2 regions of the Devosia sp. Leaf64 genome follow, and region 2 is predicted to be linked to the other one. Evidence: predicted binding sites of a transcription regulator. Region 2 holds the regulator's gene; the other holds the start of a gene.

The links. Region 2 encodes HrcA, which represses chaperone genes, less so after heat shock. Its sites were predicted from a motif close to GTTAGCACTCNCNNNNNGNGAGTGCTAAC; they were not measured.
Region 1: the regulator HrcA is predicted to act here: its motif matches at 3,230-3,258, upstream of ASE94_RS04850 (co-chaperone GroES).

What each region holds. Positions count from the first base shown of each region.
Region 1 is NZ_LMLO01000006.1:217,483-225,333, reverse strand. It holds gene ASE94_RS04875 (porin family protein) at 1-485, shown strand, start outside; gene ASE94_RS04870 (class I SAM-dependent methyltransferase) at 643-1,431, shown strand; gene ASE94_RS04865 (DMT family transporter) at 1,434-2,420, opposite strand; gene ASE94_RS04860 (hypothetical protein) at 2,448-2,642, opposite strand; gene ASE94_RS04855 (DUF427 domain-containing protein) at 2,760-3,119, opposite strand; gene ASE94_RS04850 (co-chaperone GroES) at 3,304-3,594, shown strand; gene groL (chaperonin GroEL) at 3,642-5,282, shown strand; gene ASE94_RS04840 (BrnA antitoxin family protein) at 5,522-5,755, shown strand; gene ASE94_RS04835 (TSUP family transporter) at 5,759-6,508, opposite strand; gene hisG (ATP phosphoribosyltransferase) at 6,819-7,523, opposite strand; gene ASE94_RS04825 (ATP phosphoribosyltransferase regulatory subunit) at 7,520-7,851, opposite strand, start outside.
Region 2 is NZ_LMLO01000019.1:77,441-85,291, reverse strand. It holds gene ASE94_RS11545 (aminodeoxychorismate synthase component I) at 1-718, shown strand, start outside; gene pncA (bifunctional nicotinamidase/pyrazinamidase) at 715-1,350, shown strand; gene grpE (nucleotide exchange factor GrpE) at 1,553-2,140, opposite strand; gene hrcA (heat-inducible transcriptional repressor HrcA) at 2,222-3,298, opposite strand; gene rph (ribonuclease PH) at 3,437-4,153, shown strand; gene ASE94_RS11520 (non-canonical purine NTP pyrophosphatase) at 4,356-5,000, shown strand; gene hemW (radical SAM family heme chaperone HemW) at 5,169-6,323, shown strand; gene ASE94_RS11510 (penicillin-binding protein activator) at 6,467-7,708, opposite strand; gene rsmI (16S rRNA (cytidine(1402)-2'-O)-methyltransferase) at 7,795-7,851, shown strand, end outside.

The DNA of each region.
Region 1 (7,851 bases), on a different contig from region 2:
GCGCCGCCGATCTGATTATCCCGACGAGCCCAGAGCCGATTTATGAAGCCGGTGGCTTTAGCTGGGAAGGCCTTTACGTTGGCGCGCGCGCTGGTGGCCAGTGGTTTACCGCTTCGACCTATGGCGTCGTCGGTGGCGTTGCCGGCTTCAACTTCATGCCCGCCGACAGCGTCGTGCTCGGTGCCGAAGTCACGGGCGACTATACCTGGAATAACGCGTTTCATGGCGGCGAATTTTTCGTCAATACGCGCGGCGGCTTCCTCCTGACCGACGCTGCCCTGGTCTATGCCATCGGCGGCATGGGTTTCTACACCTCGGACAACCTCTATATCGGTCTCTACCAACTCGGTGGCGGCGTTGAATTTGCTGTCACCGATTCCGTAACCGTGCGCGGCGAAGTTGTCGGGCAGGGTAGCTTCACCGGCAATATTGGCCGCTTCTTTGACTCCGCCAAAGCAACTGTCGGCGTCTCCTACCACTTCTAAGGCTTTGCCTGACCCAGTCATGCCAGTCTCTGAGAAGGCCCGCATTGGCGGGCCTTTTCTATTATTGCAGTTAAATACCCTAAGGCAGCTACACTGTCTTTTCTTGGTCTTGCGCAGCGTCTAAAACCCCGGCCCCTACGAACCGGAGGATATTGAGATGGACGCAAAAACCGTTGCTGCCCATTGGGAGGCCAATGCCGAGAACTGGACACACTATTCCCGCGCTGGTCACGACAAATACCGCGACGCCCTCAATACGCCGTCCTTCCTCGCCTTTCTCCCCGAGATTGAGGGCCTGACCGGCCTCGACCTCGGCTGCGGCGAAGGCACCAATACGCGCTCCGTCGCGGCGCAAGGCGCCAAAATGACAGGGCTCGACATCGCCCCCACGTTCCTCCGCCATGCGCAAGAGACCGAAGCGTCGGACCCGCGCGGCATAACTTACGTGCTCGGCGATGGACTCACCCTGCCCTTCCCCGAAGCTTCATTCGATTTCGCCACGGCTTTCATGTCGATGATGGATATGTCCGATCAGGCCGGCGTCCTCCGCGAAGTTTTTCGCGTCATCCAGCCCGGTGGCTTCTTTCAGTTTTCCATTCTCCACCCGTGCTTCGTGCCGCCGCGTCGGCGCAATATCAGGAACGAAGCGGGCGAGCCGGTCGCAGTCGAAATTGCGGACTATTTTCGCGAAACCAATGGCGACGTCGAGACCTGGATCTTTTCGTCAATCCCCGCGGAAGAACGCGCCAATGTGCGCGCCTTCACCGTTCCGCGCTTTCACCGAACATTATCAAGCTGGGTCGGTATGATCGTTGCGGCCGGCTTCACTATCGAAGCACTCAACGAACCCATGGCCGACGAAGCGACCGCCGCCGCCGTCCCAACCGTCGCCGACACCCGCATCGCGCCGCTCTTCTTGCATTTTCAATTGCGGAAGGCGGCGTAGCGCTAAGGCGTATTGGCTTCCTTGGCCTTGATCCGATCAAGGCCAAGGCGGTGTTCGCGAAGAATGACTGCGATGCCCGAGCCGATGATGATCAGCGCCCCAATGACCATGGTCACCGTGGGCACTTCGGCAAAGACGAAAAACCCAATGAGGATCGTCAGCAGCAGCGACACATATTCGAAAGGCGCGATCACCGACATATCGGCATAGCGGTAGGACGAGGTCATCAACAACTGACCGATGCCGCCAAAAAAGCCGGCGCCGATCAAGAGCGCGGCCTGTTGCGGCGTCGGCCATATCCAGCCAAAGGGCAGCGTCATCAGCGAGATGATGCTGGCGCTGATGAAGAAATAGGTGACGATGGCTTCCGTGCGTTCGGTATGGACGAGATTGCGCACCGCCATCATCGCAAAAGCCGAAACCACAGCCGCAAGGAGCGCCGCAATCGCGCCCACCGCCTCCGCGTCTCCCAGGGCCTCGCCGCCGGTGAAAACCGTCAGCCGCGGCCAGAGAATGACGACGACGCCAAGAAGCCCGACGACGACCGCAGTCCAGCGAAACACATGCACCCGTTCATGCAGCAACACGGCGGAGAAAATGACGATCAGGAGTGGGGTCGCGTAATTGATTGCCGTCGCTTCGGGCAGCGGCAGGCGCGTCAGCGCGAAGAACCCCAGGCTCATCGAGGTGACCCCGATCAATCCGCGCAGGATATGCCCGACCGGGCGCTTGGTGGTGAATGCATGATGCAGCCGCCGCTTCCAGCCGAGATAGGCGAGCACGGGCAAAAGCGCGAAGAAGGAACGGAAGAAAACCATCTCGCCCGAAGGCACGGTTTCCGTCGCCTTGAGCATCGTGGCCATGACCACGAAGAAAAAGACGGAAATGACCTTCAGCATGATCCCGCGCATGGGATCGGCGACCGCTGGGGCCGCAGCATGCACGGCCGAGGCCGCTACACGCGCGGGATCTTTTTTGGAAACAGGCATGGCACTCTGACCCGGCCGGAGGCGGGCTTATTTAGACTGGGACTGTTCCAGCTTTTCCTTGGCGACACGCGCCGTGGCGAAAGCCTTGTGCTCCGGTCCGACAGCGCTGCCGGTCTTGACGACCGTGCCATCTGCGTCATGGATTTCCCAGTGCCAGTTTGCATTGGGACCGCTGCCGCCCTTGAGGCGCAGCTTGATCTGGTAAGAAGATTGTTCGCTCATGGTCAGCCTTATGCAGCACATGCGATGCGGAAGAAAGCACAAAGTGGGCCGCTTTTTAGCGCCCCACTCACCAATTCGTCCTTCGCACCAACTCGATGTTAACGGAATGCTACCGTTTTAGACGTCCGAAACGGTTACCTTCACCCGCTCGCCACCAAAAGTGATGAGGTCGCGAATATCGGCATAGGCGCCATCGGCATAGGGAAAATACCACGCTTCATCCGGGCCGTCGGCGGTCAAGGTCTTGATGGTATAAAAATGTGCCTCGCCTTTTCCAGGCTCAGTCCGGCGCGTATCCGAGGCCTCCAGAATGCCCGGATGGACATGGTCGAGCGGCACGAAATATTGTGGCTCCCGGCCAGCCTCTACCACCTGCAAGGCATTGGCGCTGCTGGCGATTTCCGCATCGTCAAAAAAGATATGCACGCGTCCTGTAACAGGGCTCACATTGGCGGTCGCAGTCTCGTCGGCGGTCACGGTTGCCTCCTTCGTTCAAGAGTCATCTTCCCATGGTAACGCACGAACAAAATCTCCGTTCACCCCACCTTGACTCATTGGCCAGCGGCTCCCTATATCCCGGTCAGCTTGTTAGCACTCAGCTACATCGAGTGCTAACAGGCCCGAGATTGCACCAGAAATGATGCCAAGAGGAACTGAAATCATGGGCTTCCGTCCCCTGCATGACCGCGTGGTCGTCCGTCGCGTCGACAGTGAAGAAAAGACCAAGGGCGGGATCATCATCCCCGACACCGCCAAGGAAAAGCCCTCTGAGGGCGTGATCGTTTCGGTTGGCCCCGGCGCCCGTGACGAAAACGGCAAGATCAATGCTCTCGACGTCAAGGCTGGCGATCGCGTGCTCTTCGGCAAGTGGAGCGGCACCGAGGTCAAGCTCAACGGCGAAGACCTGATCATCATGAAGGAAAGCGACATCATGGGTATCGTCGAGGTCTAAAACCCTCGTCTGTCCAGTCGTTTAACCCATTCTAAGGAGCGCCTCACATGGCTGCTAAAGAAGTAAAATTCTCGACCGACGCCCGCGAAAAGATGCTGCGCGGCGTCAACATCCTCGCCAATGCGGTGAAGGTAACTCTCGGCCCCAAGGGTCGTAACGTCGTTATCGAAAAGTCCTTTGGCGCCCCGCGCATCACCAAGGACGGCGTTTCGGTTGCCAAGGAAATCGAACTCGAAGACAAGTTCGAAAACCTCGGCGCCCAGCTCCTCCGCTCGGTCGCTTCCAAGACCAACGACGTTGCCGGTGACGGCACCACGACCGCGACCGTCCTCGGCCAGGCCATCGTCGTCGAAGGCGTCAAGGCCGTTGCTGCCGGCTTCAACCCGATGGATCTCAAGCGCGGTATCGACCTCGCCGTTGCTGAAGTCGTTGAATCGCTGAAGGCTTCGTCCAAGAAGATCACCTCGTCCTCCGAAGTTGCCCAGGTCGGCACCATTTCGGCAAACGGCGAAACCTCGATCGGCGACATGATCGCCGAAGCCATGCAGAAGGTCGGCAACGAGGGTGTCATCACCGTCGAAGAAGCCAAGACCGCCGAAACCGAACTCGATGTCGTTGAAGGCATGCAGTTCGACCGTGGCTATCTCTCGCCCTACTTCGTCACCAATGCTGAAAAGATGACGGCCGTCCTCGAGGACCCGATCATCCTGCTGCACGAAAAGAAGCTCGGTAATCTGCAGGCGATCCTGCCGATCCTCGAAGCTGTCGTTCAGTCCCAGCGCCCGCTGCTGATCATTGCCGAAGACATCGAAGGTGAGGCTCTCGCGACCCTCGTCGTCAACCGTCTGCGCGGTGGCCTCAAGGTTGCAGCCGTCAAGGCTCCAGGCTTTGGCGATCGCCGCAAGGCAATGCTCGAAGACATCGCCATCCTCACCGGTGGCCAGGTGATCTCGGAAGATCTCGGCATCAAGCTCGAGAACGTGACCCTCGACATGCTCGGCACGGCCAAGCGCGTTGAAATCACCAAGGAAAACACCACGATCGTCGACGGCGCCGGTTCGGCTGACGACATCCAGGGCCGCGTTGGCCAGATCAAGGCACAGATCGAGGAAACGACCTCGGACTACGACCGCGAGAAGCTGCAGGAACGTCTTGCCAAGCTCGCCGGCGGCGTTGCCGTGATCAAGGTCGGTGGTTCGACCGAAGTTGAAGTCAAGGAACGCAAGGACCGCGTCGACGACGCGCTCAACGCAACCCGCGCTGCCGTCGAAGAAGGCATCGTTCCGGGTGGTGGTGTTGCTCTCCTCCGTGCTTCCGCCAACATCAAGGCCAAGGGCATCAATGCCGACCAGGAAGCTGGTATCGCCATCGTTCGCCGCGCTCTTCAGGAGCCAGTGCGCACCATTGCCAACAATGCTGGTGCCGAAGGCTCCGTCGTCGTGGGCAAGATCCTCGAGAACTCTGCACCGTCGTTCGGCTACAATGCCGCAACCGGCGAATATGGTGATCTCGTTGCGCTCGGCGTTATCGATCCGGTCAAGGTTGTCCGTCATGCTCTCCAGGACGCAGCTTCGGTTGCTTCGCTCCTGATCACGACGGAAGCCATCATCGTCGAAGCTCCCAAGGACGCAGCACCGGCAATGCCGGGCGGCGGCGGCATGGGCGGTATGGGCGGTATGGACTTCTAAGGCTGACGCCTTAGACTTTCTTCTCGCTCACGGGCCGTATCGCGGTCGGCAAACCGCCGACCGCTGCCCCTCCGCGGAGGCGGCCGACGGCCGGGCGGCCTTGCGGCCTAGAGATAAAAGACTTCCAGGATCGTTTCTTCCCAGTCACGATCTTGGTGGAAAGCTCCGGTGGCAACACCGGGGCTTTTTTCATGGGCGTTCAACGGCTAGTCTGGGACCAAAGCGAACATGAGGCCAGCATGAGAACGCCACGACGCGGCAGCGCCTACGATCAGGCAGAAGCAGCCTTCAAGAGCGCGACCACCAAGCCAGAAACTGCGGCCAGTCCAAAATCGTCAACGCCGCCGGAAGGCAAAGAATTGGTATCGCTCCGGCTCGATCGCGCCGTGCTCGAACATTTTCAGGATGAGGGCCCCGGTTGGCAGGAGCGGATCAACGAGGCATTGCGCAAAGCCGCAGGGCTCGACGATTAGGCGCTAGGGCCAGACCAGCAGCTTGACTGCCATGGCGACCGACACCACCACGACCAATGGCCGAATAAGCTTGGCGCCGAAGCGGATGCCGGCGCGGGCGCCGACATAGCCGCCGATCACCTGCCCGCCGGCCATGACGATCGCCGCCTGCCAGACCACATCCCCGCCATGGATGAAAATCACCAGCGCGGATAGGTTGGACACCAGGTTCAGCAGCTTGGTATTCCCCGCGGCCTTGGTGATCCCAAGCCCGAAAAGCAGCACAAACCCGATGGTGAAAAATGAGCCCGTTCCCGGGCCAAATACGCCGTCATAGAAGCCGATGATGAAACCGAGGAGCGGCACCCAGCGGGGGAACGGCAGCCGCGAGACGCGATCGGCATCGGAGAGGCTCGGCGCAAAAAGAAAATAGAGCGCCACGCCAATCAGGGCGACGGGCACGGCGACGTTGAGCAGCGACGTATCGATCTGCTTGACGATCAGCGCACCGATCATGCTGCCGGCAAATGTTGCAGCGACTGAGGGCAGCAGCGCGCGCACCGAAACGAAGCCGCGACGCCAATAGGTGAGTACGGCGATCGTCGTGCCGATGGACGATTGCATCTTGTTGGTCGCGAGCGCGGCAATCGGTGGCAGGCCGGCCGAGAGCAGTGCCGGCACCGTGATCATACCACCGCCGCCAGCAACGGCGTCCACAAAGCCCGCGAGAGCGCCAACGCAGGCAAGTGCAACCAGAATCAGAGGATCGAGCATGAAGGCCCCGGGAAATCTCGGCGCCTCTTAGCACCGGCAGATGTCAGGCAACAGGGCCTCAATCGCCCCCCCCCGCCGCCGCCATCACCACCGCCGCTATCGCCACCTGCATCCCCAGCGTCTCCGCCGTGATCGTGGTCACGATGGCTCGGGGAATATCCGGCATCGCCGGAGCCACCGGTGTCGCCCGAGGACTTGCGCGCCCGCCGCCGATCGGCGCGCTGACCGAGCGACACGATGGCGATGATCACACAAACGACCACGACGAAGGTTAGGACAATCGGTTCCATCATCGCCCCTTCGAGCTGGCCTAGAGCGCTTCTGCACCCAGGCGTTTGAGCAGATCGTCGAGATAGGCCTTCTTGTCGGCCGGCCAGTCAGCCGTGCGCGAAACGATCAGATTGGCCTCGCTCTTGAGCATTACGCCATCATCGAGGACGCGCAAGCCATTGGCGGCAAGGGTCGAGCCGGTCGAGGTAATATCGACGACGATATCAGCGACACCGGATGCTGGCGCGGCTTCTGTCGCGCCGAGACTTTCGACGATGCGGTATTCCGCAATCCCAGCCTTGGCGAAATGCTGGCGAGTGATGGTGATATATTTCGTCGCGATCCGTAACCAACGCTTATGACGGCTGCGAAAGTCCGAGGCGACGTCCGCGAGGTCATGGAGATGGGTGACGTCGATCCAGGCATCGGGCACGGCAATGACGACGTCGGCATGGCCGAAATCCAATGAACGGGCGAAGTGGACGGCATCCGGTCCGGTTTCACTCGTCTCGTGGATCAGGTCGCGACCCGTCACGCCAATGTCGATATTGCCGCGGATCAGCTCGCGCGCAATTTCCGAGGCGGGGAAGAAACGCACCGTGACATCGGCTTCTCCTTCCATCACACCGAGATAGGATCGCGCGCCGCCAGGCCGGGAAATGGTGAGGCCGCGCTCGGCAAACCAGGCGCGTGTCAGTTCTTCGAGGCGCCCCTTCGAGGGGACTGCAAGAGTAATGCCCCTCATGCCGAGACCTCCGCTTCCAGCCGATCGACCCAGAGCGCGCAACCTGAGGCCGCGATAGGTGCTGTCGCGCCAAGCCGTTCCAACAAACGATCGTATTGACCGCCCGAGGCCAGAACGTCGCCGCTCCGGCCAACAATCTCAAAGACGATGCCGGTATAATAATCGAGCCGCGGCGAGAAGGCGGCATCGAAGGAAATGCGTGCTTCGCCAAGCTTATCGAGATGGCGCCGAATAGCGCGGATCGGTGCACCGAGCATCAGCTTGTGGCTTTCGGCCAGCGCTTCGATCTGGCGCAGTGCCGAGAGCACGTCGCCTGAAATCGAAAGAT
Region 2 (7,851 bases):
CGGCGGCGGCATCGTCGCGGACAGCGAAGCGCAATCCGAATACAACGAGGCTCTTTTAAAGTTGCGCTTCCTTAGCGATCCCGCCCCACCGGTCACCCTGATCGAAACTATCAAATGGTCGCCAGCCGAAGGCTTTGTCCTCCTGGGCCGCCATATCGCCCGTTTCCTCTCTTCCGCTGCCTACTTTGGCCTCCCCGCCGATGGCGCCGCAGCCACCACGCGTCTTCTGGCCGAAAGCCAAGCCTGGACCGCCCCCATGCGCGTCCGCCTCACCCTTTCTGAAACCGGCATCGAGATGACGGCGGTTCCCCTGCCGCCAAACCCCGAAAAATTCCGCTTTCTTATTGCGGCCGAACCCCTCGATTCGCGCTCCGTTTGGCTCGCCCACAAAACCACCAACCGCGCCTTTTACGACCAGCCGCGCATCAAGGCGCATGACGAATTTGGAGTCGATGAAGTCCTCTTCCTCAACGAGCGCGGCGAGTTGACCGAAGGCTCGATCACCAATCTTTTCATCCAGCGCGGCGAAAAGCTCCTCACCCCCGCCCTGTCCTCCGGCCTCCTCCCCGGCACCCTGCGCGCCGAACTGATCGAGACCGGCCGCGCCGAAGAAGCCATTCTCACCCTTGCCGATTTGCAGTCTGCCGATGCAATCTTCCTCGGCAATTCCGTGCGCGGCCTGATCCCCGCCGAACTTTTTGAACCGGAGCCGTCATGACGATCACCATCACCCCCCAAGACGTCCTCGTCGTCGTCGACGTGCAATATGACTTCCTCCCCGGCGGCAATCTCGCCGTCGCCGGCGGCGATGAAATCGTGCCTCTGATCAATGCACTGGCCAAAAAGTTCACCAATGTCGTCTTCACGCAGGATTGGCACCCGGCAGATCACATTTCCTTTGCCAGCCAACACAACGGCAAGGCGCCCTTCGACACCGTCGATCTCGACTATGGCACCCAGGTCCTCTGGCCCGACCATTGCGTCTGGGCGACCCACGGCGCCGAACTCTCCGCCGATCTCGAGATCCCACACGCGCAGCTGATCATCCGCAAGGGCTACAATCGCGCCATCGATTCCTATTCCGGCTTCCAGGAAGCCGACCGCGAAACCCTCACGGGTCTTGCCGGCTATCTCAACGAACGCGACACCGGCCGCCTCTTCGTCGTCGGCCTCGCCACCGATTTCTGCGTCGCCTGGACAGCTTTGGACGGCGCCGCTGGCGGCTTTGACGTAACGGTCATCGAAGATGCGACGCGGGCCATCGACAGTAATGGGTCGCTCGAAAAAGCCTGGGACGATCTGAAGGAAGCCGGCGTCGACCGCATCATGAGCCGCGAGATTTTGGGCTAGTCGAAAGGCCCCCTCACCCGGCTTGCTACGCAATCCGACCTCTCCCCCGAAGGGAGAGGTGTCGCTCCGCGACTTTGGCAAACTCCCACCTCTCCCTTCGGGGGAGAGGTCGGCCGAAGGCCGGGTGAGGGGGCCTTCCTAAAGTCCAAAAACAAAAAGGGCCCGGTGTCACCACCGAGCCCCAAATCGCAAAAACCAAAAACTACACGTTCTTGTCGACACCTTCAGGCGCTGCAGCTCCCGTAGCCCCGCCACCTTTGGCGACACCCACCATGGCCGGACGCAGCACGCGCTCGCCGATGGCAAAACCCTCCTGCACCACCTGCACAACCGTACCCTCAGGCACGCTCGGATTCGGCACTTCGAACATGGCCTGATGCTTGTTCGGATCGAACTTCTGGCCCGCCGCCTCGATGGCCTTGACGCCATGTTTACCAAGGAGCCGCTGCATTTCGCGCTCGGCCAGCTCCAGCCCTTCAATGAGGCTTTTCAGCGTGCCTTCGGCCGTTTCGCGCGTTTCCTGCGGAATGACCAGCAGCGCCCGGCTCAGCGCATCAGTCGCGCTTAGCATGTCGCGGGCAAAGCCGGCAATCGCATAGGAGCGGGTGTCAGCCACATCGCGCTCGGTGCGCTTGCGCAGATTTTCCATCTCGGCTGCAGAGCGCAACACGCGATCCTTCAATTCGGCATTTTCCGCCAGCAGAGCCTCGACGGGATCGACCTCTGGGGTTTCGGTTGCCGGAATTTCGGTCTCCGGCGTGTCGCCCTGGGCGGCGTTCTCGTCGCTCATAATATCTCCGTGGACCTGTTTAGAATTTTCTGCCCCGCATATCGGCCAATGCGGCGGCTTTTTCAATAGCGCAACGCTTCTCTACCGCTTCCGCGCCATCAGCCTGGTGAGCACATTCGCCGTATAATCCACCACCGGCACGATCCGCGCATAGTTGAGCCGCGTCGGCCCAATCACCCCCAAAACACCAACAACCTTATCATTGGCATCCTTATAGGGCGAAAGAATCACCGAAGACCCCGAGAGCGAAAACAGCTTGTTTTCCGACCCGATGAAAATGCGGACCCCCTGCGCCTTTTCCGCGTCGCCCAAAAGCTCCAGCAAGCCATCCTTACTTTCGAGCTCATCGAACAGCCGCCGCATGCGTTCGAGTTCATCGCTCGCCATGGCATCATTGAGCAAGTTGGCACGCCCGCGCACGATCACCCGCGGCGCCGAGGCGGGAGAATCCTGCACAAGCGTCGCAATCCCATCGTCGACGAGCTTTTGTGTCAGCTCATCGAGCTCGGCGCGCTGCTCGCTCCGCCGCTCGTCGAGCGCCTTGCGCGCCTCCGCCAGCGTCCGTCCGACAACATAGTTGGCTAAATAATTGCTCGCCTGCTGTAGCGCCGATGCCGTAAATCCCGGCGGCAGGTCAAGGATACGGTTTTCCACCTGCCCGTCGTCGCCGACCAGCACCGCCATGGCCCGTGAATTATCGAGCCGCACGAATTCCACATGCCGCAGCACCATGTCGGCCTTGGTGGCGATCACGAGGCCCGCGCCCTGGCTCAGCCCCGACAGCAAGGAACTGGCTTCAGTGAGCAGATCATCGACCTGCCGCCGCCCTGCCGGTCCCTCGATATGCTGGGCTATGCTGCGTTTTTCGCTCTCGTTGACAGCGCCGACTTCAAGCATGGAATCAACGAAGAATCGCAAGCCCTGCTGCGTCGGCTGCCGCCCTGCCGAAGTATGCGGCGCTGCGATCAGGCCAAGGTCTTCGAGATCCGCCATCACATTGCGCACCGAGGCGGGAGAGAGCTCCGTTTGCAGCAAGCGCGAGAGATCGCGCGACCCGACCGGCAAGCCGGTATCGAGATAACGCTCCACCAACCGGCGGAAAATGTCCTGGCTCCGATCGTTCAAAACATTGAGAAAATCGTCGGACGGGCGGACCATGGGCTCTTTTAGTTCAAATCGTCGCTTTAACCTTGCCCTTCATTTAAGCGCATAGGAGCCAACCGCCAAGCGTCCGGTGCTTGTTCCTGGCCCTAAGGAGGGTTAAGAGGCGGTAAACAGCAAAAGAGATGCCTATCCATGCGGCCATCCGGACGCGCCCCCGATCAGATGCGGGCTGTCACTATCGAGCGTAACGTATCCCTCAAGGCTGAAGGCTCGTGCCTCGTTGCCTTCGGCAATACCAAGGTTCTGGTCACCGCTTCCGTCGAAACGAGCCTCCCCGGCTGGCTGCGCGGCAAGGGCCAGGGCTGGGTCACCGCCGAATACGGCATGCTGCCCCGGGCCACCGGCACGCGCACGCGTCGCGAAGCCACCGCAGGAAAGCAGTCTGGCCGCACGCAGGAAATCCAGCGCCTCATCGGCCGCTCGCTCCGCGCCGTCGTCGATCTGACCGCCTTGGGCGAATCTCAGATTACGCTTGATTGCGATGTGCTCGAAGCCGATGGCGGCACCCGCACCGCCTCGATCACCGGTGCCTATATCGCCCTGGCCGATGCCATTAAATGGCTCGAAGAGCGCAAGCTCACCAAGGGCCAAGTCCTCAAAGATTCCGTCGCCGCCGTGTCCTGCGGCATCTATCGCGGCACGCCGCTTCTCGATCTCGATTATCTCGAAGACGTGGAAGCCGAAACCGACGCCAATTTCGTCATGACCGGCTCAGGCAAATTCGTCGAAATCCAGGGCACCGCCGAAGGCGCCCCTTTTGATCGCGCCGAACTCGACGCCCTCATGACCCTTGCTGGCAAGGGCATTTCAGAACTCTCCGAACTGCAGAAGGCGGCGCTTTCCGCATGATTTTTTCGCTCTTTAGAAAGTCCCCCTCATCCGGCCCTTCGGGCCACCTTCTCCCCGAGGGGGAGAAGAACAGATCGGCATCCGCCTCTTATTCCTCTCCCTCTCGGGGAGAGGTGGCCCGGCAAAGCCGGGTCGGTGAGGGGGCTTTCGAGGCCGGAAACTGCGCCATCTGGAACGACATTCAACGCGCCCTGGAGTCCAAATGACCATCCCAAAACTCCGCCGCGGTGATCGTCTCGTGCTTGCCACGCACAATGCCGGCAAGCTGAAAGAATTCCAGGAACTTTTTGCGCCCTTCGGTCTCGAACTGATTTCCGCCGGTGAACTCGGTCTGCCTGAGCCCGAAGAAACCGGTACCACCTTTGCCGAAAACGCCCGCACCAAGGCGCACGCTTCGGCCAACGGCGCCAATATGCTCGCCCTTTCCGACGATAGCGGCCTCTGCGTCGATGCGCTTGATGGCCAGCCCGGCGTTTACACCGCCGATTGGGCCGGCGTGCCGCGCGATTTCAATTTCGCCATGCAGCGCGTCGAAACCGAATTGCAGGCAAAGGGCGCGACAACGCCCGAGCAGCGCACCGCGTCCTTCAATGCCACGCTCTGCCTCGCCCATCCCGATGGCCGCGACATGATCTTTGTCGGCCGCTGCGATGGCACGCTGGTCTGGCCGCCCCGCGGCACGATCGGCCACGGCTACGATCCCATGTTCCAGCCCGAAGGTTTTGATATCACTTTTGGCGAAATGGCCGCCGAAGCCAAACACTCCTGGGCTCCAGGCGAAAAAGGCCTCAGCCACCGCGCCCGTGCCTTCGCCCAATTCGTGGAGAACCAGATTGAGCAGAGCTAACCGCTCTCCCGCCCAATCTTTCTCCACCCTCCGGGCTTCCCTCGGGCTTGACCCGAGGGCCATTCAACGCACCCTCCCGAGTGCAACCCTTGCCTCGATAGACCCTCGGGTCAGGCCCGAGGGAAGCGCAGAGTTTTTGGCGAGCCCACAGCACGCGAGTCGATCAGCATGAGCAATCCCAACGACCTGTTCGGCGTCTATGTCCACTGGCCCTTCTGCGCCTCTAAATGCCCCTATTGCGATTTCAATTCGCACGTCCATCGCGGGCCGTTCGATGAAGACGCCTATGTCGAAGGCTACAAGAAAGAGATCGCCCATATGGCGAGCCTTTCCCCCGGCCGTCTGGTCCAGTCGATTTTCTTCGGCGGTGGCACCCCATCGCTGATGTCGCCAAAGGCCGTGGGTAGCATTCTCGATACCATCGCCGCCCATTGGCAGGTCGATAGCAATGCCGAGATTACCCTCGAAGCCAACCCGACCTCGGTCGAGGTCGACCGGTTTCGCGGGTTTAGAACCGCCGGCATCAATCGCGTTTCGCTCGGCGTCCAGTCGTTGCGCCCCGGCCCGCTGGCTGAGCTTGGCCGTCGCCACACCGTCGAAGAAGCCGTTGCTGCCGTGCGCATCGCGCAGTCGATCTTTGATCGCTCAAGCTTTGATCTCATCTATGCCCGCCCCAAGCAGACGCTTGAAGATTGGGAAGACGAGCTCAAGGAGGCCATCTGGCTCGCCAAGGGCCACTTGAGCCTTTACCAGCTCACCATCGAGCAGGGCACGCGCTACTTCGATCTCTTCAATGCCGGCAAGCTGCAAATGCCCAGCGAAGATCTCGGCGCCGACTTTTATGAGCTGACTCAGGAATTGACGGCTGCCGCTGGCATGCCGGCCTACGAAATTTCCAATCACGCCGTACCCGGCCAGGAATCGCGCCACAACATGCTCTATTGGCGTTATGGCGAATATGCCGGCATCGGCCCTGGCGCCCATGGCCGCCTGCTGCTCAACCACCAGCGCCACGCCACCGCCGCCGAAAAAATGCCCTTCGACTGGCTCAAACTAGTCAACGAGTTCGGCCACGGCATGACCACCGACGATGTCCTCACCTGGGAAGAGCAGGGCGACGAATACCTCGTCATGGGCCTCCGTCTCAAGGAAGGCATCTCGCCCACCCGCTTCATGTCGATCTCCGGCCGCACCATCGCCGAAAAACAGATCGAAGCGCTCAAGGGCTATGGGTTTGTGGAAACCCTCCCCAACGGCAATATCCGCGTGACCGAAAAAGGTTTTCCGGTGCTCGATGCCGTAGTCGCGGATTTGGCCGCGTAAAAAAGGCCCCCTCACCCGCCGGCTTTGCCGTCGACCTCTCCCCCGTAGGGAGAGGTGGGAGTTGCCTAAGTCACGGAGCGACACCTCTCCCTCTGGGGGAGAGGTCGGCCAAAGGCCGGGTGAGGGGGCCTTTCCCAGGCATCCTAAAACTTCGCCCCATCCACGGTCGTCGCCCCACCGCCCCCAATCTTCTTCACCACCAGCGCATATTCCGCCCGCCCATTGGCCAAAAACCGGAATTGCCCATCCCGCCCATTGAACCCGGATGCGCTTGTAAGAAGCCCCGGATTATAGGGCGGCGTCGCCATAGAGAGCGTGTTCACATTGGCAAGGATCGTCGCCGTATAGACAATGGTCGCCATTGGATGCGGCCGTGTCCCAAACCGGTTCTGATACTCGCCTGATATCGCCGTAAATCCCGCTTCGTCGACCGCCGGATAAATCGCTCCCACCAATCCCGGCGTCCCAAGGATGGTCGGGTCGCCTGCCCAATCCGCCGAGCCGACGATCTGCACCGCATCCCCCGTTACCCCGGCACTCGCGAGCGCTGTCGCAAAGGCCGGTGCGCTTGTCCGTTCAGGCAGAAACAGCGTGTCGATCATGCCACGATCGATCTGCTGCTTGGCCTGTGCCACGATCTGCGCCGCTTCGCTCGCTGCGGAAAAAGTGTAAACCGCTGGCGCATTGAACCCTGCTGCAACCGCCTGCTGCCGAAACGCGGTGGCGAGTGCTTCGCCGTAAGGCGTCGCAGGGAACGCGCCCGCGATGCCGCGCCTGCCCTGCGCCATGACATAGGTAAGGCCGCGCTTCATCTCGGCGTCAGGCAGCACGGAGAGAAGATAAACCCCTTGCCCCGCCAGCGCCGGATTGTTGGCAAAGCCGATTAGCGGAACACCCGCCGACCGCGCGACACCGCCCGCTGCCGCCACCTGATCGCCCTTGAGTGGCCCAAGGATCAGTTTCGCTCCACCCTGCACCGCCGCATTGGCCGCCGCCGCCGCCCCCGCCGCGCTGTCGCCCGTATCGCGCAAGGTGATCTTCGTATTCTCGGCAATGTTGGGATTGGCTTCAATGAACGCCATGGCCAGTTTGGACGCATTGGCCAGCGACTTACCAAGTTCGGCCAGCGACGGGTCACCCGAGAGCGGCAAGAGCAGCGCAACCCTGACCGGACCGCGCCCAAAACTCTCGCCGCCCGATTGCGGCATCTGCTGGATGGGCCCCGGTATGCTCGGCGCCGTCGCGACATTGGCCGGCGGATTGCCCCAGCCGATCGTCCGCGACCCGATCTGAAACGTCCCCGGCGAACAGGATGTCAAAAGCGCGCCGAGCGCAAAAGCCAGCGCGCCGCGACCCCAATTGCCCCAATCGTAACGCCAACGCATGAATGATGCTCGAAACGCTCCCCAAGTGTTAACAAACTCGCCCCATTTCGTTAAGCAAGTCTCAACCCCGGGGAGCCGCGAGCATAATGGATCGACCAGCCGAATATTTCATTGCCGGCAATGCCTTCGCCGCCCCGCCGCTC